2 regions of the Brachybacterium sp. GCM10030268 genome follow, and region 1 is predicted to be linked to the other one. Evidence: predicted binding sites of a transcription regulator. Region 1 holds the regulator's gene; the other holds the start of a gene.
The links. Region 1 encodes LexA, which represses DNA repair genes until DNA is damaged. Its sites were predicted from a motif close to TCGAACANNTGTTCGA; they were not measured.
Positions count from the first base shown of each region.

Region 2: ACFQRD_RS06940 (Rv2578c family radical SAM protein) is a predicted target of LexA. The motif match lies at 8,887-8,902, and genes of this name have one in related genera.

Region 1 is NZ_JBHTCW010000001.1:258,223-270,155, reverse strand. It holds gene dapF (diaminopimelate epimerase) at 1-330, shown strand, start outside; gene ACFQRD_RS01215 (class I SAM-dependent methyltransferase) at 367-981, opposite strand; gene hflX (GTPase HflX) at 1,216-2,784, shown strand; gene ACFQRD_RS01205 (ATP-dependent DNA helicase) at 2,820-4,850, shown strand; gene lexA (transcriptional repressor LexA) at 4,946-5,647, opposite strand; gene ACFQRD_RS01195 (LysM peptidoglycan-binding domain-containing protein) at 5,821-6,216, shown strand; gene nrdR (transcriptional regulator NrdR) at 6,266-6,754, shown strand; gene ACFQRD_RS01185 (HelD family protein) at 6,956-9,202, opposite strand; gene ACFQRD_RS01180 (proteasome assembly chaperone family protein) at 9,356-10,330, shown strand; gene ACFQRD_RS01175 (cold-shock protein) at 10,700-10,903, shown strand; gene ACFQRD_RS01170 (spermidine synthase) at 10,980-11,864, opposite strand.
Region 2 is NZ_JBHTCW010000003.1:241,454-253,386, reverse strand. It holds gene ACFQRD_RS06980 (methionine/alanine import family NSS transporter small subunit) at 4-111, shown strand; gene ACFQRD_RS06975 (Rid family hydrolase) at 270-677, opposite strand; gene ACFQRD_RS06970 (energy-coupling factor transporter transmembrane component T family protein) at 723-1,547, opposite strand; gene ACFQRD_RS06965 (ABC transporter ATP-binding protein) at 1,547-3,367, opposite strand; gene ACFQRD_RS06960 (cell division protein FtsQ) at 3,394-4,350, opposite strand; gene ACFQRD_RS06955 (HAD family hydrolase) at 4,433-6,097, opposite strand; gene ACFQRD_RS06950 (LacI family DNA-binding transcriptional regulator) at 6,423-7,415, shown strand; tRNA gene ACFQRD_RS06945 (tRNA-Ser) at 7,509-7,593, shown strand; gene ACFQRD_RS06940 (Rv2578c family radical SAM protein) at 7,811-8,878, opposite strand; gene ACFQRD_RS06935 (hypothetical protein) at 9,262-9,684, shown strand; gene ACFQRD_RS06930 (hypothetical protein) at 9,823-10,209, shown strand; gene ACFQRD_RS06925 (hypothetical protein) at 10,349-11,617, shown strand; gene ACFQRD_RS06920 (helix-hairpin-helix domain-containing protein) at 11,641-11,859, opposite strand.

The DNA.
Region 1 (11,933 bases):
GAGCTGGCCCTCGACGAGCTCGACCTCTCCCGTCGGCCGGTCCTCGACCCCGAGCCCGCCGACGGCGCCAACATCGAGCTGGTCTCCGAGCGCGGGGAGCGCCACGTGGCGATGCGGGTGTTCGAACGCGGCGTGGGCGAGACCCGCTCGTGCGGGACCGGCGTCGCCGCCGTCGCGGTCGCCGCGGCGCTGCGCGCCGGGGACGGCTCGCGGCAGCCGTGGCGAGTGGACGTACCCGGCGGCACCCTGCAGGTGGGCTGGACCGGGGTCGGCGAGGTCACGCTGACAGGACCGGCCGTGCTGGTGGCCGACGGCGTCACGCTGATCTGAGAAGGCCGACGCTGCCCGGGGCCGGTGACCGGGGGCTCAGCGTGCCGGGCCGACCTCCAGGACCCGGAACCCCTTCGCACTGGCCACCTTCGCGACCTCCCGCGCGCTCAGCTGCTGGTCGAGCCAGCGGGCGAGCGGGTCAGCGCCCAGATTCTTGCCGACGACGAGAGCGGCCGTCCCGTGCGGTGACAGCTTCGCCGTCCACGTCAGCAGCAGCTCGTGCAGAGCCTGTTTGCCGATCCTGATCGGCGGGTTCGACCAGATCGCATCCAGTGCGATGTCCTCCGGGAACTCCTCCGGTGCGACCACTCGCACGTTCTCCAGTCCCAGCCCGTCGGCGTTCTCGGCGGTCAGCTGCCGTGCACGCTCACTGACGTCCACGGCCCACACCTCCGCATCGGGCCGCAGCAGGGCCGCGGTCAGCGCGATCGGACCCCACCCGCATCCCAGATCGAGGATCCTCGCCCCCGGTGGCGGCTCCGTGATCTCGTCGAGCCGGTCCAGCAGGACGGCGGTCGCCTTGTCCAGGCCATGACCGCTGAACACCGAGGCGCTCGAGACGAGCTCGAGATCACGACCGGCCAGACGCACACGCAGCGGGAAGCGTCGGTCCTCGGACGCGGGGGAGGGGGTGAAGTAGTGCTCGGCCACCCCAGCAGGATACGGATCTCGCCGTCGGCGCAGCGCCCGGGGACAGTTGCGGCGAAGGAGGCACCGGCTCCCTGCGGACCCTGGGCCTGAGCTGCCCGCAGGCCGGGGCACGGGCTCCCTGCGGACCGGATGGTCGTGATCCCCGATGCGCCCTGGGCAAAATCTCTCGACCGCGATGGCCGGGCGTGGGATTCTGGAGGAACCACGTTGTCCCACCCGAGGAGTGCCCCGATCGTGCCCATTGCTTTCCATCCAGAACCCGAATCCGACACGGACGTCGACGGGACCACCATGGGAAGGCCCGGGGCCGAGGACCGCACCGCCAACTCCACCGGCCCGGCGACGCCCTCCCCGGCGTCCCCCCACCGGGACCCGCTGACCGAGCGGATCCTCTCCCGCGGCGAGGCCGCGGCCCCGTCGGCCGGCTTCACCTCCGACGCCGACGGCGAACAGCTCGATCTCGCCGACCGTCAGGCCCTGCGCCGCGTGGCGGGACTGTCGACCGAGCTCGAGGACGTCACCGAGGTCGAGTACCGCCAGCTGCGCCTGGAGCGCGTGGTGCTGGCCGGCCTCTACACCTCGGGCAACGCCGAGGAGGCGGAGACCAGCCTGCACGAGCTGGCGGCGCTCGCCGAGACCGCCGGCTCCGAGGTGCTCGACGGGATCCTGCAGCGCCGAGCCCACCCTGACCCGGCCACCTTCCTCGGCCGCGGCAAGGCCGCCGAGCTCGCCGACATCGTGACGGCCACCGGGGCGGACACCGTGATCGCCGACGGCGAGCTCGCTCCCGGCCAGCGTCGCGCGCTCGAGGACATCATCAAGGTCAAGGTCATCGACCGCACCGCGCTGATCCTGGACATCTTCGCCCAGCACGCCCGCTCCCGCGAGGGTAAGGCACAGGTCGAGCTGGCCCAGCTCGAGTACCTGCTCCCGCGGCTCCGCGGCTGGGGCGAATCGATGTCCCGGCAGGCCGGCGGCCGCGTCGCCGCGGGCGGCGCGGGGATGGGGTCGCGCGGTCCCGGTGAGACGAAGATCGAACTCGACCGGCGGCGCATCCGCGACCGCATGTCCAAACTGCGCCGCGAGATCCGCGCGATGAAGCCGGGCCGAGACGCCCAGCGCGCCGACCGCAAGCGCAACCAGGTCCCCGCCGTGGCGATCGCCGGATACACCAATGCCGGCAAGTCCTCGCTGCTGAACCGGCTCACCGGCGCCGGGGCGCTGGTCGAGAACGCCCTGTTCGCGACCCTGGACCCGACGGTGCGGCGCTCGGCCACGCCGGACGGTCGCGAATTCACCTACGCCGACACCGTCGGCTTCGTGCGGCACCTGCCCACGCAGCTGATCGAAGCGTTCCGCTCCACCCTCGAGGAGGTCGGCGACGCCGATCTGCTGCTGCATGTGGTCGATGCCTCCCACCCCGATCCCGAGGGTCAGATCCGGGCCGTGCGCACGGTCCTCGGGGAGCTGGAGGGCTTCGACGTCCCCGAGATCGTGGTGCTGAACAAGGCCGACATCGCCGAGCCGGAGACCATCGCCCGCCTGCGCAGCGTGGTGGGGGATTCCGTCGTGGTCTCCGCGCGCACCGGGATGGGGATAGAGGAGCTGCGCGAGCGGATCGCCGAGCGACTGCCCCGCCCCGCGGTCGAGGTCGACGTGCTCGTGCCCTACTTCCGGGGAGACCTGGTCTCCAGGGTCCACACCACGGGAGAGGTGCTCTCCGAGGAGCACCTCATGGAGGGCACGAAGCTGCATGCCCGCGTGGATGAGGCGCTCGCCGCAGAGCTCAACGGCGCGGCCTGAGCCGTCCTCGGATCGGGCGCGGATACGCTGGAGAGATGACCGCTCTCACTGATCCCGGCACCGCCCCGGGATCCGCCGACATCGAGCTGACCGCCCTGATGGACGCGGCGGTCTCGGCCATCGGCGGGTCGCCGCGGCCGGGTCAGCAGGCCATGGCCGAGGCGGTGGGGACGGCGATGAGCGGCGGTCGCCATTTGCTGGTGCAGGCGGGCACGGGCACCGGCAAGTCCTTGGCCTATCTGGTCCCTGCGCTGCGGCACGCGCTGGTCAGCCGCCGGCCCGTGGTCATCTCCACGGCGACCATCGCGCTGCAGACGCAGATCGTTCGCAAGGACCTGCCGCGGCTCGTCGAGGCCCTCGCCCCGCACCTGCCCCGGACCCCGACCTTCTCGCTGCTGAAGGGACGCGGCAACTACCTGTGCCGCCACAAGATCGACGGCGGCTATCCGGTCGACATCGACCCGGGGGCCCTGTTCGCGGAGGCCTCGACGGACCCCGCCCGCAGCGGCAGCGAACGCCTGGGGGACCAGGTGCGGCGACTGCGCGAGTGGGCGGAGGAGACCGACAGCGGAGACCGCGACTCCCTCGCCGATCCCGTCTCCGACCGCGCCTGGCGCCAGGTCTCCGTCACCGGCTCCCAGTGTCTGGGCGGGACGTGCCCGATGGTGGATTCGTGCTTCGCCGAGCGCAGCCGGGAGCTGGCCCGCGAGGTCGACATCATCGTGACCAACCACGCGCTGCTGGCGATCGATGCCTTCGACAACCACGGCATCATCCCCGAGCACGACGTCGTCGTCTTCGACGAGGCGCATGACCTCTCCGGGCGCGTGACGGGTGCCGTCACCGAGGTGCTCAGCCCCGGGATGCTGCGCGGCACGGTGCGGGACCTGCGCGGGCTGGGTGTGGCCGCCACGGCGCTCGACGACGCCTCCGAGGAACTGCGTGAAGCGCTCGAACTCGCGCCGGACGGCCGAGTGATCGGGGACCTGCCGGACCGGCTCGCCGACGCGATCCAGCAGTTGCGTATCGAGGCCCGTACCGCGCACTCCGACGCCAAGGACGCCGGCGAGGACGGCACCGTCGGCGCGGCGGGGTCCCGCAAGGCCGTGAGGGCGAACCTCCAGGAGATCATCGACGTCTGTGAACGACTGACGTCCCCGGGGGAGGACGACGTGGTCTCGGTCTCGCACTCCCCGGCGACCGGGCGCTCCAGCATCCAGGTCGCGCCGCTCAGCGTGGCCGCGGCCATGCGAGGCGCGATCCTGGAGAGCCGCACTGCCGTTCTCACCTCGGCCACGCTCGCCCTCGGCGGCCGGTTCGAACCCGCTGCCGGAGAGGTGGGCCTTGCGCGAGCGGACCGGATGGAGCCGGACGCCGTCCCGTCGCTGGAGAACTCGAGCGCGTGGGCCGGGCTGGACGTCGGGAGCCCGTTCGCGTACCGCCGCCAGGGCATCCTCTACACCGCGCGCCACCTTCCCCAGCCCGGGCGCGAGGGGCCGTCGCCCGCGATGCTCGACCATCTCACCGATCTGGTCGAGGCTTCGCGCGGGGGAGCGCTGTGCCTGTTCTCCTCCCGGCGTGGGGCCGAGCTCGCCGCGGAGCACGTGCGGGCCCGCCTCGATCTGACGATCGGGGTCCAGGGCGAGGACTCGATGGCCAACCTGGTGCGGATCTTCCGAGACGACGAGGACGCGAGCCTGTTCGGAACGCTCACCCTCTGGCAGGGCGTGGACGTCTCGGGCCGCTCGCTGCGTCTGGTCACCATCGACCGGATCCCCTTCCCGCGCCCCGATGAGCCGCTGACCTCGGCCCGCCAGGAGCGGATCGGTCAGCGCGGGGGCAACGGGTTCATGTCGGTCTCCGCCCAGCACGCCGCGCTGCTGATGGCTCAGGGCGCCGGGCGCCTGATCCGGTCGCACGAGGACCGCGGGATGGTCGCCGTGCTGGATCCGCGACTGGCGACGGCCCGGTACGGAGGATTCCTGCGGGAGTCCATGCCACCGCTGTGGCCGACCTCAGACCCGGAGGTCGCGCTCGGCGCGCTGCGCCGTCTCGCCGAGAGCTGAGCGGCGGAGAGCTGACCGCCGTGGAGAACTGAGCGGCAGAACCGGGGCGACGGGCCTCGACGCGGCGCCACGGGCGGAGCACGTCCTGAGCGGCATCAGACGGCGCGCAGCACCGCCACGACCTTGCCCAGGATCTCGGCGTGGTCCCCGAGGATCGGGGCGAAGGACGGATTGTGCGGCATCAACCAGACGTGGTCGTCACGGCGGGCGAACGTCTTGACGGTGGCCTCGCCGTCGATCATCGCCGCGACGATCTCGCCCTTCTGCGCCTCCTGCTGGCTGCGCACGACCACCCAGTCCCCGTCGCAGATGGCGGCATCGATCATCGAGTCGCCCACGACCTGCAGCAGGAAGAGCTCCCCATCGCCCACCAGGCGCGAGGGCAGGGTGAAGACGTCCTCGATCTGCTCCTCGGCGGTGATGGGGACGCCTGCGGCGATCCGGCCGACCAGGGGGACCGAGACGGAGTTCGCGGAGACCTCCGGAACCGGCGGCGGCTCGGGGGCCCCGTCGTCCTCGGGCAGGAACACCTCCATCGCGCGCGGACGCTTGGGGTCGCGGCGCAGGAACCCCTTGCGCTCGAGGGCCTGCAGCTGATGGGAGACCGACGAGGATGAGGTCAGGCCGACCGCGTCACCGATCTCCCGCATGCTCGGCGGGTACCCGCGCGCGGCGATCGCGGCATTGATGGTCTCCAGCACCAGGCGCTGGCGCCGGGTGAGCCCGGCGGTCGCGGCGTCGGCCAGCGCGTCGCCCCGTGCCCTGGTCGGCTGACTGGGGGTGGGGATGCTCGACATCATCGGGCAGGCCTCCTGGCTTCGTCTGTCGGACCCTCGCGGTTCCGTTGTCCTGTCACCCAGCGTAGGGCGGCACGCACCGGATGCCAAACACCTGTTCGAGGTTTCCCTTGCGTGTCGCGCGGCGATGGGGCTACAGTCGCACACACATTCGATCGAACAGGAGTTCGGACATGCGTACGGAAACAGCCGCTGTTCTCCCCTTCCCGCAGCGCCGCACCGAGCCGGGCGAGGGCGTCGGTCGAGCGAACGTTCGACTCGAGGTCAGTCGCCGCGGGCGCCTCGTGCTGATGATGATCGCCTTCGTGCTCGGCCTGCTGGTGGCCGCCGCTGCGCTGCTCGCCTTCGACGTCCCGTTCGCGCTCGCCGACTCCGAGGACGAGCAGCAGGTCACGGTGACCGTCGAGGCCGGGGACACCCTGTGGGGGTACGCCGAGCAGTACGCTCCGGAGGGGATGAGCCCGCACGAGTTCGTGACCGAGGCGCGCAACCTCAACCATCTGTCCACCGGGCGCATCACCGCCGGCCAGCAGATCGAGCTGCCGGCCGCCGAGGGCGCGGCCCACTGACACTCCGGGTGCCGGCCTGACGTCCGGGACGCGGCGGTATCCTGAGTGGATGCACTGCCCGTTCTGCCGCCATCCCGATTCCCGGGTCGTGGACTCCCGCACGTCGGACGATGGCGCGACCATCCGGCGCCGACGACAGTGCCCGAACTGCTCCCGGCGCTTCTCCACCTCGGAGACCGCATCGCTGTCGGTGCAGAAGCGCTCCGGTGTGAGCGAGCCGTTCAGCCGCGCGAAGGTGATCTCAGGCGTCCGCAAAGCCTGCCAGGGCCGGCCGGTCTCCGATGACGAGCTGGCGATGCTCGCCCAGCGGGTCGAGGAGGACATCCGCGCCAGCGGCCAGGCAGAGGTCGAGGCTCACCAGGTGGGTCTGTCGATCCTGCAGCCTCTCCAGGAACTCGACCTGGTGGCCTACCTCCGGTTCGCGAGCGTCTACCAGGACTTCGACTCGCTCGACGACTTCGATGCGGCGATCGCCCGGCTGCGGGCCGAGGGCGGCGGCACGGCCCGGGGCGCAGCGAGCCCGGCAAGCTCGGACTGACCCGCGGCAGGTGCGGACCGACCGGCGCGAGTGTCGGCTCGAGCCCGATCCGGCGCCTCTCCAGGAGCCCTCGGATCGACGGATTATGTGGACGTGGTTCAGGACCGCGGCCGGCTGTGCATAGGATATCCCTCGTGCACTCACGCAGTGCACACCTGATCGGCGGTCGTGGAGGGGAAGCCACGGCCGCCGATCCCCTTCTCAGGCCGGCTCGATGCCGGGCGGCAGGTCCCGGGCGTGGACGATGCCGAGATGCTGCGTGGTCCGCGTCATCGCGACGTAGAGACCCCCGGCGCCGTGGTCCTCGACCAGCTCGGCCGGCTCGACAATGATCACGCCGTCGAACTCCAGGCCCTTGGCCTCCTGAGCGGTCATCACGGCGACCTCGTCGTCGACACCCGCAGACCCGCCGCCCACGCTGGGCAGGTCCGGGCGCGAACTCAGATCCTTCAGCATGGCAGCCGTCCGCCCCTCGGCCGTGATGACGGCCAGCCGTCCGATCCCGTCGGCGTGCGCGGCGGCGACCGCATCCCCGGCCCGCTGTGCCAGCTCCGGCTCGGCCGCGCGCTCGATGAGGGGGTCCCGATCGCCCTCGCGCACCGAGCTGACCGTTGTCACCGGCAGGTCGTGAGCCGTCGCCATCGCGACCGCTCGATCCATGATCCGGCTCGGAGTGCGGTAGTTCACAGTCAGGCGCTCCACCTGGAGCCGATCCTGCACGTAGGGGCCGAGCGCATCGGACCACGACGCCGTGCCGCCGGCCGAGGAGGTCTGGGCGACGTCGCCGACCACGGTGAACGACTTGGTGGGGGCTCGTCGCATCAGCGCGCGCCAGCTCATCGGGGAGTGCTCCTGCGCTTCGTCCACCACCACGTGTCCGTAGGTCCAGCTGCGCTCGGAGGACGCCCGCTCGGCGAGCGTGCGGCCGTCCCGCAGCTGACTGACCTGGTCGGCGAGGTCCTCGGCGCGCACGATGCCGGAGGTGTCGATGTTCTCGATCACCTTGCGGGCGTAGTCGACGTCGGCCTCGCGCCGGCCGGCGGCCTCGCGGGCACGTGCCTCCGCCGGCGCGGCATCCTCCCCGAGGAGTTCGGCGACCTCGTCGAGCAGCGGGATGTCCTCGACGGTCCACGGGGAGTCCTTGGGGCGCACCAGCACGTCGACCCGGTCGGCCAGCGACCGCGGAGCTGCGGCCCGCAGCCGGTCGGGCCGGGAGAACAGGATCCGCAGGAAACCCTGCGGGGTGTAGGGGAGCCAGGCGAGATTCAGCTGTCGCTTGATCTCGGGGTCATGCCGCAGGTCCGAGAGCAGATCCGGTCGGTCCTCCGGGACGACGGTGTGTCCGCGGGCCTTGAGAGCCTTCTCGTAGCTCTCGACGAGGCGGTCCATGGCGGCTCGCACGAACACGGCGCGGGCGGCGTTGTGGGGCTTGTGGGTGGCACGTGCCTCGCGGCGGGCGGACCGGATCGCATCCCGGGTGAGCGTGAGCGGCGTGCCGTCGATGCGCAGCGTGATGTCGGACGCCGGGACCACCTGGCGCTGCTTGACGGCACGGGCGATCAGCTCGGCCATGGCGACGTCGCCCTTGAGGCGAGCGACGTCATCGGTGTCATGGACGAACGTCTCGATGCCGGGGAAGAGCTCGCCGGGGGTCAGCATGACCACGCCGGATTCTCCGAGGCTCGGCAGCACGCGCTCGATGTAGCGCAGGAACCCCGGGGTGGGGGCCATGATCAGCACGCCGGAATGCTCGAGGCGGCGACGGTGGGTGTACAGCAGGTAGGCGGCGCGGTGCAGGGCTACCGCGGTCTTGCCCGTGCCCGGCCCGCCCTGGACGACGAGGACACCACGGTTCTCGGAGCGGATGATGCGGTCCTGCTCGGACTGGATGGTGGCGACGATGTCCCCCATGCGCCCCGTGCGCTGGCCCGAGACGGCTGCGAGCAGAGCTCCCTCGCCCTGGAGCACCACGTCGTGATCCTCGTTGTCCAGGACCGACTGGTCCAGCACGTCGTCCTCGAGACCGACGACGGTCCGGCCGCGGCTGATCAGGTGCCGGCGCAGGCGCACACCCTGACGGTCGGTGCTGGTGGCCTGGTAGAAGGCGGCCGCCGCAGGTGCGCGCCAGTCCACCAGGAGCTGCTCGCGGTCCGGGGTGAACAGGCCGATCCGGCCGATGTAGCGGCGGGCCTCGTCCTCGGTGTCGAGGCGGCCGAACACGACGCTGCGGGCGACCGAGCGCAGCAGGGCGAGCCGATCCTCGTACAGCGCCATGAACGAGTCGCGCTCGGACCGGTTCTGGTGCGTCGATGCGTGCTGCGAGGCTTGGATCTGGTCGAGATTGCCCTCGACCTGGCCGATCAGTTCATCCAGTCGCTCGTAGAGCCGATCGGCGTAGGCCTGTTCACGCGCGATCTCCCGAGCGATCTGTCCTTCAGCGTCGTCCACGGACCTGTTCCCCCTGACGGTTGATCCTCACGCCCCGCCGCGCCGGGCGGACCCGGGGTCGGCGAAGCACGGTGGTCCATTATGGTGGACGGGTCTGGGTGTGCGTGCCATCCGGTACGTGACATCCAGCCGGCCGCGAGGGAGGAGACGCCGATGCGTGACCCGCGTGACCTGTACCGGTTCGAGTCCGCCGATGTGCTGGCGGCAGTGCCCCGTACCGGTCTGACTCTGGTCCATGCCCTGCCGGGTCTGGTCGATGCGGGCAATGCCTGCAAGATCGCCTCCACGTACCTGCGTGATGAGCTGCGGCATCTGCGGCTCGTCTCGTTCGACATGGACGAGCTGCTGGACTATCGCGGCTCCCGTCCGCAGGCGGTCTTCGACGGGACGTCGTACACGAGCGTCGACGTCCCGGATCTGACTCTGTCGCTGATGTACGACGAGGCGGACCGTCCCTTCCTCTTCCTCGACGGGCCGGAGCCGGACCTCCAGTGGCGCCGGCTCGCCGAGGCGCTGATCGATCTGGTCGAGTTCTTCGAGGTCGAACGCGTGGTCGGGATGCAGGCGGTTCCCATGGCCGTCCCGCACACCCGTCCGATCGGTCTGTTCGCGCACGCCAACGATCCCTCCCTGCTGGGGCGGCCCCAGGCCCAGGGCACGCCCGCCCCCGGCACGAGCATGGGCGACGAGGACGGGGAGTCCTCGGAGATCGTCGTGCCGGCGGCGTTCGGCGCTCTGCTGGAGAACCGGCTCGGCAGTGCGGACCACCCGGCGATGGGATACGCGGCGCAGATCCCGCATTACCTCACCAGGACCGATTTCCCGGCCGGAGCCCTCGCGCTGCTGAGGCGGGTCAGCGGCGCGGCCGGACTCGACCTGCCCCTGGTCCACCTGGGAGATCTCACGGACGCGGCGACCGTCGCCCTGCAGGAGACCCTCGCGCAGAACAGCGAGGTGCGCCAGATCGTCACCGCCCTGGAGGAACAGTACGACTCCACCGGTGAGGACGGCGATTCCACGCCGATCGGGACCACGATGGACCTGCCGACGGCCGAGGAGATCGGGGAGCACTTCGAGCGGTTCCTGGCCGATCACGACGACGGCCCCGAGGATCCGCCCCGGCTGTGAGGACCGGGTCTTCGGGTCCGTGCGCCCCGGGTGCCGCCTGCCCGCACCGAGAGGCCGAAGTCGCCCTTCAGGCGCTCTCTCCCGCGTCGGCTCCGGTGCCAGGGACCCGCTCGGTGCGTCCGGTCGGCACTGCGGAGTTCGTTACGCCTTCGTGACCGTGCGTCGCGGAACTCCGTGTGAACGGGGCCACGGCCGTGACAGAATGGAGGTGTTGCGGTGATGCAGGTCCAGCAGGAAAGTCCGTCGACGGTGCCTCGGCACAGCAGTACGGCATGCACCTGACGCCACCCGCCTCGGCGGGGGACGGCTTCACGCGGCACCGCGATCGCGCTTTGCGATCGTTGATGGACGACACAGAAGGTGACAGGTATGGCACAGGGCTCGGTCAAGTGGTTCAACGCCGAAAAGGGCTACGGATTCATCGAGATCGACGGAGGCGGCGCAGACGTCTTCGTGCACCACAGCAAGATCGACATGGACGGCTACCGCGCCCTCGACGAGGGTCAGCGCGTGGAGTTCGAGGTCAGCCAGGGCGACAAGGGGCCGCAGGCCGAGCAGGTTCGCCCCCTCTGATCCACGGCAACTCCCCGAATCTCACGGGCCGGGCAGGAGCATCGCGCTCCTGCCCGGCCCGTCGTCGTCCGGGCGGTCACCGGGATTGTGCACCGGCCCGCCCCTGGTCCTGGCCCAGGATCTTTCCTGCTCGAGCCAGGGCGGCGACCTGGGACGCCGGTGCCAGCCGTACCGAGACCGCATCCGAACGCAGCGCACGATCGATGCCCTCCGGCAGCGGCTGATCCGAGGCCACCAGGACGCAGTTGCCCCGGCGCTTGCCGGTCAGGTGCGCGGGCTCGGCGATGGCGCCCACGTACCCGAACACGGCCGAGAGGGTCGCGATCTCGTCGGCGAGCAGCCCGGTCCCGGGCGGTGCCGCACAGTTGGCGAGATAGATCCCTCCGCCGCGAAGCACCCGCGCCGCGTGCTCCGCGGCGTGGATGCTTATCAGCGGTTCGGGAGTGACCGGGCCGGAGAACACATCCCGGACCAGCACATCGAAGCGGTCATCGCGCCACGATTCCAGCGCCGTCAGCGCGTCGTCGATGCGCAGGCGCAGCTGCGGCGAGCGCGGCAGGTCGAACCAGGTGCGCACCTGCTTCGCCAGCAGCTCGTCGATCTCCACGACGATCTGCCGGGAACGGGGGTACCGGGAGGCGATGGCCCGCGGCAGCGAGCAGCCGCCCCCGCCCAGGTGGGCGACCTGCAGTGCCCCAGCGGCGACGTCACCCTCGGCCTCGTACTCGGCCGGCCCGCCGAATCCCTCGTCGAGGACGAGCAGCATCCAGCGCATGTACTCGAATACCAGATGCTCGGGATCGGGGTTCAGCTGCGACGAGGGCACCCCGTTGACGTCCAGCAGCACGGAGCCGTCGTTCTCCAGGGTGAGCCGGGCGGTACCCGTGGAGACGGGGATGGCGGTGTCGAGCGGACCGAGGTGCTCGAAGGGGGCGTGGCGCACACGCTGGCGACGGGGCATCGACCCACTGTAGGAGACCTCGGGTCCCGGCGCGCGGCGACCGTTCCTCCCCAATGCTCCGTCCTCCAC
Region 2 (11,933 bases), on a different contig from region 1:
CCCGTGTCCGTCTCAGCCATCATCATGATGATCGTCGCGATCGTGACCGTGTGGGGCGGCCTCGCCGCCGCCATCGCCAACCTCGCGCGCCACCCCGAGCAGAAGGACTGACCGCGCGAGCGTCACCCCGTGCACCCCCTCCGGCGTCCCTGCGTTGAGCACCGGGTCCGGCGTCCCTGGGTTGAGCACCCCCTCCAGCGGGCCGGAATGAGCTTCCGATAACGGCCTCTCGGAGAGGGTGCCCGGCCGGCAGCGTCCGCGCCCCGGCCTCAGTCGCGCACGGCGGCGCTCGCCTCGATCTCGACCAGCTGACCGGGGTAGCCCAGCACCGTCGCGCCCATCAGGGTGCTCGGTGCGGGATGCTCGCGGAAGGCGTCGCGGACCACGTCCCAGGCGGTCACCAGATCGGCCTGCTCGCTCGAGGCCACCAGCACCCGCGTCCCGACCACGTTCTCCAGGCTGGCGCCGGCCTCGGCGAGGGCGACGATCATATTCTCCACGCACTTCGCGGCCTGAGCGGCATGGTCGCCCGGGGCGACGACGTCCCCGGCCCTGTCCAGCGGGCAGGCCCCGGCGAGCACCACCAGCCTCGCGGGTGGTTCCACCGTCGCCGAGCAGGAGTACTGGACGGTGTCGGTGAGGATCGCCGAGCTGTTCAGGGTGACGGCGTGGGACATGGGGACAGCCTTTCGAGACGCGCTGAGCGGTCGACGGGGAGTCTGTCACCGATGGATCGGGAACTGCGCCCCGGTCCAGTACGCGAGGACCACAGCGACCGCCGAGCCGGCCAGCACCACGATGTCCCACGAGGTGACCCTGAGGTACGCCAGGCGCAGCGTCCGCCCGGCGCGGTGATGTGCACCGTAGGTGAAGCCCCGGGTCTCCAGGGCCTCGACCGTCGTGCGCACGTTCTTCGCGGTGTTGAGCATGATCGGGTAGAAGGCCGTCACCGCGAGCGTGCTCCACCGCAGGATCACCCGCCACCCCAGCACCCCTCTGCGCTCGACGGGGGCGTGACGCAGCAGCTGACCGTCGAAGACGGTCACGTACTCGTCCACCAGGATCGGCAGCATCCGGTACCCGTAGCTGACTCCGAAGGCCAGCAGCTCCGGCGCGCGCAGTGCCAGCAGCGCGTCGGAGAGCTGCTCCGGCTCCAGTGACACGAAGGCCGCCATCGAGGCCATCGAGACCGCGCCCAGTTTGAGGTTGAGCTCTCCCAGGGCGACGAGTGTCCCGAGATCACCGCCGAACACGAATGCGGCGGCGAACAGGCCGACGGCGTTGCCGATCAGTCCGACCAGGAACAGCCCCAGGACCAGGGGGCCCACCCGAGCGAGCACGACGGCGACCGCGACCATCACGAACAGGATCATCAGCACGGTGAGGTTGTGCGTGAACCACGGCGCCAACGCGGCCAGCAGGTACCAGGCCAGCACCATGCGCGGATCCATTCGGGCGAACATTCCCCCGCGTGTCGAGTACGCGGTGCGCAGCAGCTCCAGGCGCACCCATTCCACGCTCAGGACGTCTCGGGTCTTGCGGGCCATCAGCGCTCATCGAGGGTGGTGCCCGCGGCACCGGCCGGGGCGGGGACCGCGCCGGCCGCCGGCTGCGGGACGAGGGACGATGCCGTACCGGTTCCGAGCCGGGAACGCAGCGCGGCCGCGGTCAGCGGCAACGGCTCCAGGCCCAGTTCCCGGGCGATGCGGACGGCCTGCGGCGGCACCAAGCGGGCCCGGGCGGTGATCTCCAGCGCGGAGAACAGCTCGCGCGGGGTGAGGTCGGCCAGGACCCGGCCCTGGTCCAGCACGAGCACTCGACTGGCCCAGCTCGCGACGAGTTCCATGTCGTGCGTGGCCACCACGGCGCAGCGGACCGACTCCGACAGAGAGGCGAGCATGCCGGTGACGTCGTCCCGGGATCGGATATCCAGGCTCGAGGTCGGTTCGTCCAGCAGCAGCAGCTGCGGGCGCATCGCGAGGCCGATGCCGATCGTGGCCCGGCGCTGCTGGCCGCCGGAGAGGGTTCGCCCGTCGCGGCCTGCGAACGGGGCCAGCCCGACACGGTCGATGACCTCCTCGACCATGGCGTGCGCGCCGGGAACCTGGCGCCCCTCGGGGAACAGCGCGATATCGGCCCGCACGCTGTCCTTGAGGAACATTCGCTGCGGCTGCTGGTACAGGTAGGAGACGTGGTCGGCGAGCTGTGCGGCCGAGCGGCTGCGGGTATCGACGCCGTCGACGGTGACCGTGCCCTGGCGCGGGACGATCAGACCGGTCAGCAGTTTCATCAGGGTGGTCTTGCCGGCGCCGTTGGTGCCGACCAGCGCGATCCGTTCCCCGGCGGACAGGGTCAGGTCGATGCCCTGCAGCACCGGGGTCAGCGCGCCGCTGACGCTGCGGTAGCCGTGCTCCACGGCCCGCAGCGAGGCGACGACCTCCGCGGGCGCTCCCGCGGAGCCGGCCATGTGCTCTGGGCCGGGCGCCTGCTCGAGCTCTGCTCCGGTCCGATCCGGACGCACGTGCGGTCGCAGGACGCGGGCGGCCGAGGGGACATCCAGCGCCACGGGCCGGGCACCGACCGCCGCGGAGACAGCGACGGCATCCGGCGCGGGGATGCCGTGGGCCTCGAGGTCACCGTGGCGGTCCATCGCCTCCTGGACCGGCAGATGCCACACCGGGGCACCGTCGGCCATCAGCACCACGGAGCGGGCGAACTCGGCGATGAACTCCGCGTGGTGCTCGATGGTCACCACCGTGATCCCGTGCTGCTCGTTGAGCTCACGCAGACGCAGATAGATCTCCCGGGCCCGCGCCGGGTCGAGCTCGGCGACGGGCTCATCGACCACCACCACTTCGGGGCGCATCGCCAGCACCGCAGCGAGCGCGACCAGATGGGACTGCCCGCCGGAGAGCTGCCAGACGAAGCGATCGCGAAGGTGGGAGATGCCGAGCTGCTCGAGGACCTCCTCGGTGCGCTCACGGTGATCGGCGCGTCCGAAGTTCAGAGGGCCGAAGGAGACCTCGTCGCGCACCGTCGGCCGCACCAGCTGGTTCTGGAAGTCCTGGTAGACGTAGCCGACCCGGCTGGACAGCTCGGCGACGGATGATTTCCAGGTGTCCTGGCCGTCCACGTGCACCGAGCCGGCGAAGTCCCCGTTCCAGTAGTGCGGGACCAGGCCGTTGAAGGTCTTGCACAGAGTGGTCTTGGCGGATCCGTTGCCCCCGACCACCGCGACGAAGTCGCCACGGGCGATGGTGAGATCGACGTTGCGCAGGGTGTCGCGATCGGTGCCGGGATAGCGAAAGGACAGGTCCTTCACGCGGATCACCGCATCGTCACGGTCGGTCGGGGTGGCGGTCTGCACAGGGGGCTCCTGGTCTCGGATCCGGATCAGTTCTCGGTGCCGGTGGGCCCGGGAGCGCCGGTGGGCGCGGGTGTGCCCGAGCGGCGGAACAGCAGCACGGAGACCGCCATCACGACCACGATCGCGGCCACCGAGACCCAGAGGAACCCGTTCCCGAAGCGGTCCAGGAAGTCCGGTTCCCAGGCACCGGCGCTGAGGTCGAACGCCTCGAGGAACGCGAAGCCGAAGGAGGCGATGCTCAGCAGCACCACCGCGCCGACGAACAGCGGGCCGCGCGGGGCGTCCCCGGGGATGGGCTCGCCGGGCACACGGGGCCGCAGTCCCATGAGCGGTTCGATCTTCCCGTACAGGGCGGGCACCAGCCACATGGCGGGGATCGCCCCGAACAGGATGCCGCTGATCACCACGTCGGTGACCAGACCGACGGTCTCGACGGCGATGATCGACTGCGGCAGCCCGGTGACGTACTCGGCGTCCTCGACCCCGATCCAGACCTTGGCCATGTCCACGACGGCGGAGAGCACCTTGTCGATGAGGATGATGCAGACGGCGCTGACGCCGACCTGTGCGCGGCTGCGCGGATTGCGGACGAGCGAGCCGCCGATGTAGATCGCGAGGAACATCTGCACGTATCCCTCGACCTCGGCGAGGCCGGAGAAGTCGCCCATGAGCAGGTCGGTGAACACGATCTCGCCGAGCGGGGCACCGAGCGCGGCCCAGAACGGGGACAGCAGCCCGGCCATCGCGACAGGGATGAACATCATGTTCGAGATCGACAGGTCGATGGGTCCGATCGTGATGTCGGGGATGATCTCGAGCAGGATGTTCGACAGCCCGAACAGGGACATCGACAGGACGAAGATCATGAGCTTCTGCGAAGTGCTCAGGTGGGCCGAGCGGATGCCGTCGACGGCGCCGCGCAGGGTTCCGCGGCGCTGATCCTGGTCGGGTTCCGGCAGCGGTGAGGGCGTCTGGGTGGTCATGAGAACTCCTGTCGATGCGTGCGGGGCGAACGGACGGGGCGGACGGGTCGGGTCGGGTCGGTGGAGCAGGCGCGGGCCGGGGTCAGGGACGGCCCGGGGCGAGTGCGGCGAGCACCTCGATCACCTGGTCCGGCGAGTCGAGGACGTGATCGGCGAGCCCCTCGGCGAGGGCGGCTTCCAGCGTCGCGTCGGAGTCCTTGCCGCCGCGGAGCAGGCAGACGGTGCCGATCCCGGCGTCTCGGCCGCCGCGCCCGTCGTTGAGTGCTTTGTCGCCGACATAGACCACGTCGGCGCGGTCGCTCGGGAGGGCTTCGAGGGCGGCTTCGAAGATCGCCCGGCCGGGCTTGCGCACGCCGATCTCGTCGGAGTAGGCGGCCGGACCGATGTGGGCGGAGATCCCGTAGTCCTCGAGGATCTCGCGGACGCCGCGGCCCGAGATGGTGTTCGAGACGATGCCGACGACGATTCCTCGCTGACGGCACCACTCGATCAGCGTGAGCGCGCCGGGACGCGGTGCCGGATGCGACTTGGCGCGGTGCAGCGCGAGGGACAGCTCGGCGGCCTCCAGGCGCAGGAGGGGGCGCAGCTGTTCGGGGAGGTCCTGCCCGATGAGGTCTGCCCAGAGCTCGGCCGGGTCGATCTCCTCGTGACGGTGTGCTGGATCCGGGGAGCTGTCCCGGCGACGCTTGTGGGCACGGTGGCGCTCCCAACCGGTCTCAAGGGCATCGAGGACGGTCGGCAGCTCGAGGTGGCACCCGGCTCCCCGGGCCAGCTCGACGATGCGTGAGCCGACGCCGGAGAAGCGCTCCGGATTCGGCGTGGAGGAGGTGATGACCCCGCCGTGGTCGAGCAGCAGCGCCGGACGGCGGCGTGGTGCGGGCGGCGGCGGTCCGGCCGGCGCCGGTGCGCCGTCGATCGGGGTGGAGGCGCGGCCCGTGCCCAGTGCGGTGCGCAGCGGGGCGATCAGTCCGCTCGGCTCCTCGACCACGAGGTCGGGGACGTCGAGGACGGGGAAGGGCGGGGTGTCGGTCCTGCGATCCCGCGTGATCATCACGGCGCCGACGCCGGCGCGGCGCCCCGCGGCGACATCGCGATCCAAGGTGTCGCCGACGTACCAGGCCGATCCGGGGTCGATACCGAGGGCCTCCGCGGCTCGCCGGATCATCCCGGGGTGCGGTTTGCGGATACCGACCTCGTCGGAATAGACCTGCACGCCGAAGGCGTCGGACAGGCCGAGCTGATCGAGGATGCGGCGGTGGGCCCGCCCGGAGTGGGCGTTCGAGACGATGCCCAGGCGCACCCCGCCACATCGCGCGGTCTCCAGCAGCGCGGGAATGCCCTCGCGCACGCGGTGATCGGCGACCAGGCCGGCCATCCGCTCCAGCAGCTCGCCGGCCTCGAGCCGCACCGCAGCCCGGATCGGTGCGGGAAGGTCGGCCAGCAGGAAGTCCCCGACGATCTCGGAGCTGGTCAGCTCCCGCGGTTCCAGCCGACGGGAGGCGGCGTCCTTCCACAGCGACAGCGCCCGTCGGCCCGCGCGAAGCGACTGCTCGACGCCTTCGGGATCGAGGTCGCAGCCCAGCGAGCGCGTGCGCTCCACGATCCAGCCGGCCAGCTCGCGAGCCCAGTGCGCCCGATGCGTCGTGGTCACGACCACTCCGCCGAAATCCAGCAGCAGCGCGCTCGGAGCGGCGAGTGCCCGGGCCCCCTCCGCGGGGGCATCGAGTGCTTCGGGGGCAGTGGTCACGGGTCTCCTCGGGAAGCTGGTCCGGTCTCGCAACGGCTGGGCGTCGCACCGGCTCGGGGTCTGGATGGCTCGGGCCCTCAGGGCCTCGGGGTCTCGGGGTCTCAGGGCCTCGGGGTCTCGGGGTCCCGGGGCCTCGGGGGCTCGGGGTCTCGGGGTCACAGAACCTTGGCGTCCCGGTCTTCTGGTGGGGCCTCTCCGACGCTACGGAGCGCTGACGCCGGGGTCATGAACACCAGGTGACGGGACTGCCACAGCTCGGGGACAAGCCCTGAAAGATTTCAGCTCTCCAGGTCGTGACCGGAATCTCGGCTGATAGACCGAGCAGGTGACGTCCTCAGCGCGCCCCACCCTCGCCACCGTCGCCCGCGCCGCCGGGGTGTCCTCCGCCTCCGCGTCGATGGCCCTGAACGATCGGCCCGGCGTCAGCGCGGAGACCCGGCGGCGGGTGCTCGCAGCGGCCCGCAGCCTGCGCTACGGCCGTCGTGGCCGCGGCACGGGCCTGATCGGAGTGCTCCCGACGGATCTCGGGAACCCGTACCACACCGACGTCATCGCCGGGATCGAGGAGCGCACCGACCACGAGGGCCTGGAGGTGGTGATCGCCCACGGTCGACGGGACACCGCTCATCTCGCACGGGGGCTGCGGCGCCTGCTGGACCTCGGGGTCGACGGCGTCATCGTGGTCTCGTCGTGGCTGGACCCTGCCGCCCTGGAGCAGGCGGCGCAGGTGGTTCCGGTCGTGGTGATCGGCCGCATGCAGGACCAGGTGCCCGGGGTCGACCACGTCCTGAATCACGACGAGGCCGGCGCTGCCCTTGCCGTGCACCATCTGGTGCAGTCGGGGCACCGGCGCATCGCGCACGTGACCCTGTCGGCCCGCCCCGGCCCCGCCCTGCGCCGGACCGGCTTCCTGACCGCCATGGAGCGCCATGGCCTGCGCGAGGGCGCCTCGGTGATCGGGCCGGTCCACCCGGATGGCGGCATCGACCTGCTGCTGCGGGCGATTCGCCGCGGCGCGGAGGGGGCAGCTACGGCCGTCTTCGCCGCCAATGACATCGCCGCAGTGCGCGTCCTGCATCGCGCCGCCGATCTGCGGGTCCCGGTGCCGGAGCGCCTGAGCGTGGCAGGCTACGACAGCTCGGCGGTCGCGCTGACCGTCAGACCGCATCTGACCAGCGTGAACCAGCCGCGGGCGGAGATGGGGCGGCTCGCGGCACAGATGATCCGCGAACGGCTCGCAAGGCGGACGACGGCGTCGTTCAGCCGTGTCGAGCCGACCCTGCGGGTGCGGGACTCCACCGGGCCCGCGCCCCGGTGAGGTCCGGGAGCGGGCGCCGATGTGACCTGTGCCCGCACGGTTCGCGCCCACCTGGGCTCTCGGGTACGCTGTCCACTGCTCTTCGTGAGCGCTGGAGGATTCGCCTAGCGGCCTATGGCGCACGCCTGGAACGCGTGTTGGGTTAACGCCCTCGGGGGTTCGAATCCCCCATCCTCCGCCGATAGAAAATGGCTCCTGGCCCAGGTCAGGAGCCATTTCCTTGTCCCGCTCGATGCCAGCGAGCCCGACCCGGCGGCCAGATCCGCGACCTTGTTGGTATGCGCGGGTCATTCCTACTCGGTCACGGATCCCGCTGCTGAGAGGGAGACGCTGCGGGAGACGCTGAGAGGGAGACGCAGAGATCCGCCGGGGACGCAGGGGGCTCTGCAAGCCCCCTAGAAGAGTGCGGGCTGCGGCGCGAGGTCGAGCGCCGACGGTGCCGCGGTCGCCCGCTGCGCCGCACCCGCGGCACGCCGCCGCTGCTCCGGCTGGTCCTCGTCCTCACGGGAGTTCAGACCGTGGCGGCGCAGCAGCGGCTCGATCCGTCGGGCGAGGTTCTTGCGGTACGACGCGGGCGCATACGAGGCGTGCTGGTAGAAGCGCCGATAGCCGGTGGCGAGTTCGGGGTGCTCCCGCTCGATCCACTCCAGGAACCACTCCTTGGCGCCCGGCCGCAGGTGCAGCGCGCCGTAGACCACCCGCGCGGCGCCGGCTTCCGCGATGCGCGCGAGCGCTTCGTCGAGCTGTGCATCGGAGTCGGTCAACCACGGCATGATCGGCATGAGGAACACCGAGACGCTGAAGCCGCGATCCGCCGCGGCCCGCACCGTCGCCAGGCGCGCGGCGGCCGAGGGCGTGCCGGGCTCGATGGCCTTCTGCAGCTCGTCGTCGAAGACGGCGATCGACATGGACAGGTCCACCGGGACCCGTTCGGCCGCCTCCGACAGCAGCGGCAGGTCTCGCCGCAGCAGGGTTCCCTTGGTCAGCACGGACAGGGGCGTGCCGCTGTCGGCGAGCGCGGAGATGATCCCGGGCATGAGTCCGTAGCGCCCCTCGGCCCGCTGGTAGGGGTCGGTGTTGGTGCCGAGCGCGACGTGGCTGCGGTTCCAGGTGCGCTTGCGGAGCTCGGCGCGCAGCACGTCGCCGACGTTGACCTTGACGATCACCTGCTGGTCGAAATCCGCTCCCGCATCGAGGTCGAGATAGCGGTGCGTGCTGCGGGCGAAGCAGTACACGCAGGCATGCGAGCAGCCGCGATAGGGATTGACCGTCCACTCGAAGGGCATCGAGCTCGCCGGCGGCACCCGGTTCAGCGCGGACTTCGCCGTCACCTCGTGGAAGGTGACGCCCTGGAACTCGGGAGTGCGGACGCTGCGCACGAGCCCGGAGAGGCCGACGAGAGCCGGAGCGTCCTCCTGACCGCTGGTCGTCTCGCCGCTGATCTCCTGCCCGCTCCACCGCATACCGAAAGTCGAACACCTGTTCGATGCGGTGTCAAGCGGCCGCGCCGCGACCGACTCCGCGTGAATCGTGACCCCGTCGAGATATCCGCACGGGCAGTTCCGGACGCCGCACGTCAGGGCGCCCGAGGATCGACGTCGCAGCCGGCGGAAGCCCGGGACCCGTCGGCCAGGACGCCGGCATCCCGTCCGCGGCGTCATCGCTTCACATATCCTGCGCACGGCGAGGACGTGACGGGGCAGGGGAGAGAGGCATGACGCACTCGGGACCAGGAGACCGACCCCCTCAGGGCGGATCGCACGGCTGGTATCAGCAGCGGACGTCGGGCCCCGCGGCTGGGGGCGGCCGGCGCGGCGGCCCGCCGTGGGCCGTGAGGGTGGTGGCCATGGGGTGCGTCGCCGCCCTCGCGCTCGTGCTCGGCGGCGGCGTCACCTACGTCGCGCTCAACCGCGGCGGAGAGGATCCCACCGCCGCGTCGACCACGTCGAGCCCGTCGGAGCCGGCGGAGGAGACACCGGAGACCCCCAGCGGCTCCGAGACCGAGGAGCCCGAGTTCACGGTGGTCTCACCGATCGACGTCCCGCCGGGTGACGTGGAGGAGCTCACGACCGTCATGGCCACCAGCCCTCTGACCGAGGGTTCCCTGCCCGACGTCGCCGACTGCGAGCTCCCGGCCACTCCGGTCGACCACGACACCGCCGAGCTCCAGGCGGTTCTCGATGCGGCCGCCGGGTGCCTGAACCAGGTCTGGGCCACCACCAGCTCGGACCGGGGCCTGCCGTGGGAGCCCCTGAGGGTCCAGGTCTAAACCTGGCCGGACATCCCCGCCTCCGAGTGCGAGTCGAGCAGTTTCGAGGAGGACTTCCCCCGCGTCTGCAGCCTCGATGCGACGGTCTACTGGCCGGCCGGCCATGGCCTGGGCGCCTCGCGGGATGACGCCGCGGACGTGCCCTCGGCGTACGTCTGGGACCTCTCGTACCTGATCATGATCTTCGTCGCGTGGAACAGCTCGCTCACCGCCTACTTCCTGGCGCTCTCGGAACAGATCTCCCCCGAGGATCCGCTCAGCTCGGAGGTGTGGCGCCGCTTCAACCTGCAGATGAGATGCCTGGCGGCGGCTTCGACCATGCAGCTGCCCTCGGCGGCGCGGCCGTCCGCCGAGCTGCGGGACCACCTGCTCGACGAGACGAACTGGGGCACCGGCGATCCGCCGCAGACCCTCGAACCCGCCTCTCGGGTGCGGTGGCTGACGGCGGGCTTCGAGTCCGACGGGGAGCTCTCGGCGTGCAACACCTGGAATGCTCCGGCCGAGGACGTCGCCCCGGCACCCTAGACGCCCGCCGGTTCCTGCGACCCTCGGCCGGACGACCCGGGCACTTGTGACCGCATCGGAACCTACGGCCGGAGCCTGCAGCGTCCCGCCCCGATATCCTGCGCCTGCAACGACGCTGTGCAGCCAAGGGGGAGAACGGATGTCGAGCGCAGGAACCGGCGGGAACGGGCAGGGACCGTACTACGGGGGGCACCACGGCGGCCCTCAGCAGGGAGGCGGGTTCCCGCCGCCCCAGCCCCACGCCCAGCAGCCACAGACTCCGTCCTTCGGTGCGGCCCCCGCGCAGCCCGGCATGGGTGGCCCCGCCGGCCCGGGCGGCCCCGGCGGCCCCGGCGGACCCGGCGGACCCGGCGGACCATCGCAGTTCGGCCGGTCCCCCTCCCCCAAACGCCCCTGGGGACTGATCGCCGTGGCCTTCGGCTGCATCGCTGTCCTGGTCCTCGTCCTCGGCGGCGGCGTGGCCTTCTACGCCTTCACCCGGGGAGGCGATGAGGAACGCACCGCCTCCCCGGCCACGACCGACAGTGAGCCGACGAGCGACCCGGCCACCGAGGAGGACACGGCGAGCGACTCCGCGACGCCGAGCGAGGAGACCGAGAGCACCGAGAGCGAGGTGCCGGCGGAGAACGCCCAGTTCGAGGTGATCAGTCCGCTCGACACTCCGCCCGAGGACGCCGAGACCCTCCGGCAGATCCTGATCGAGAACCCTCTGACCGAGGGCTCGCTCCCCGACGTCGGCACGTGCGAGCTGCCCGAGACACCGGTCGAGCACGACGTCGAGCAGCTGCAGTCACTGCTCGACGCCGCCTCAGGGTGCCTGAACCAGGTGTGGTCTCCTGCCAGCTCGGACCGCGGGCTCCCCTGGATCAGTCCCACGATCAAGGTCTTCACCTGGCCCGACGTCCCCTCTGACATGTCCTGCGACCCGGAGGACTTCACGGAGGACACCGCCCGGATGTGCAACCTCGACGGCGTGCTGTACTGGCCGATCGGGGCCGGAACCGGCGCCACCCTGAGCGACGCCGAGCACATCCCGCAGGCATACACGTGGGATCTCGCCTTCCAGTTCACCAATCCGCTGATGTGGAACAGCTCCGTGGGCCTCTACTACGCGGCCCTGAACGAGCAGCTCGCCGACGACCCCGATCAGCAGGCCGAGACGACCCGACGGTTCTTCCTCCAGCGGGAGTGCCTGGGGTCGGCCTCGACGATGCAGCTGCCCTCGAGCGCTCAGCTGGACTCCTCACTCCAAGAGGCGCTCGCCGATCCGGCCACCTGGAACGACGGCGGCGACCCCGATGCCATCGACCCCGAGTCGCGTGCGCACTGGATCCAGGTCGGCTTCGAGTCGGGCGGAGACCTGAGCGTGTGCAACACGTGGGACGCTCCCGCCGAGGACGTCAGCTGAGGAGTGACCGGCGCGTCCCCGTGTCACTCGGCCTGAGCGAACGTCAGCACTTTCTCGCTCAATGCCTCGGCCAGGATGCGGATCGCCTTGGGGCCTACGCCGTGGATCGCCAACAGGTCCGCCTCCGTGCGCCTGCTGACCTTCTCCAGTGAGTCGATTCCTGCCGCCTGCAGCTCGCGCGGCGCGGTCTTGCCCAGCGCGTCCGGCAGGTCGCCCACCGGTCGCACATCCGGTGTCGCCATGGCCCTTCCCCTTCTCCTGGACGTGTGACCGAGCGTCATGCGGCGCATGCCGCAGTGCCAGGGTGTCCGCCCTC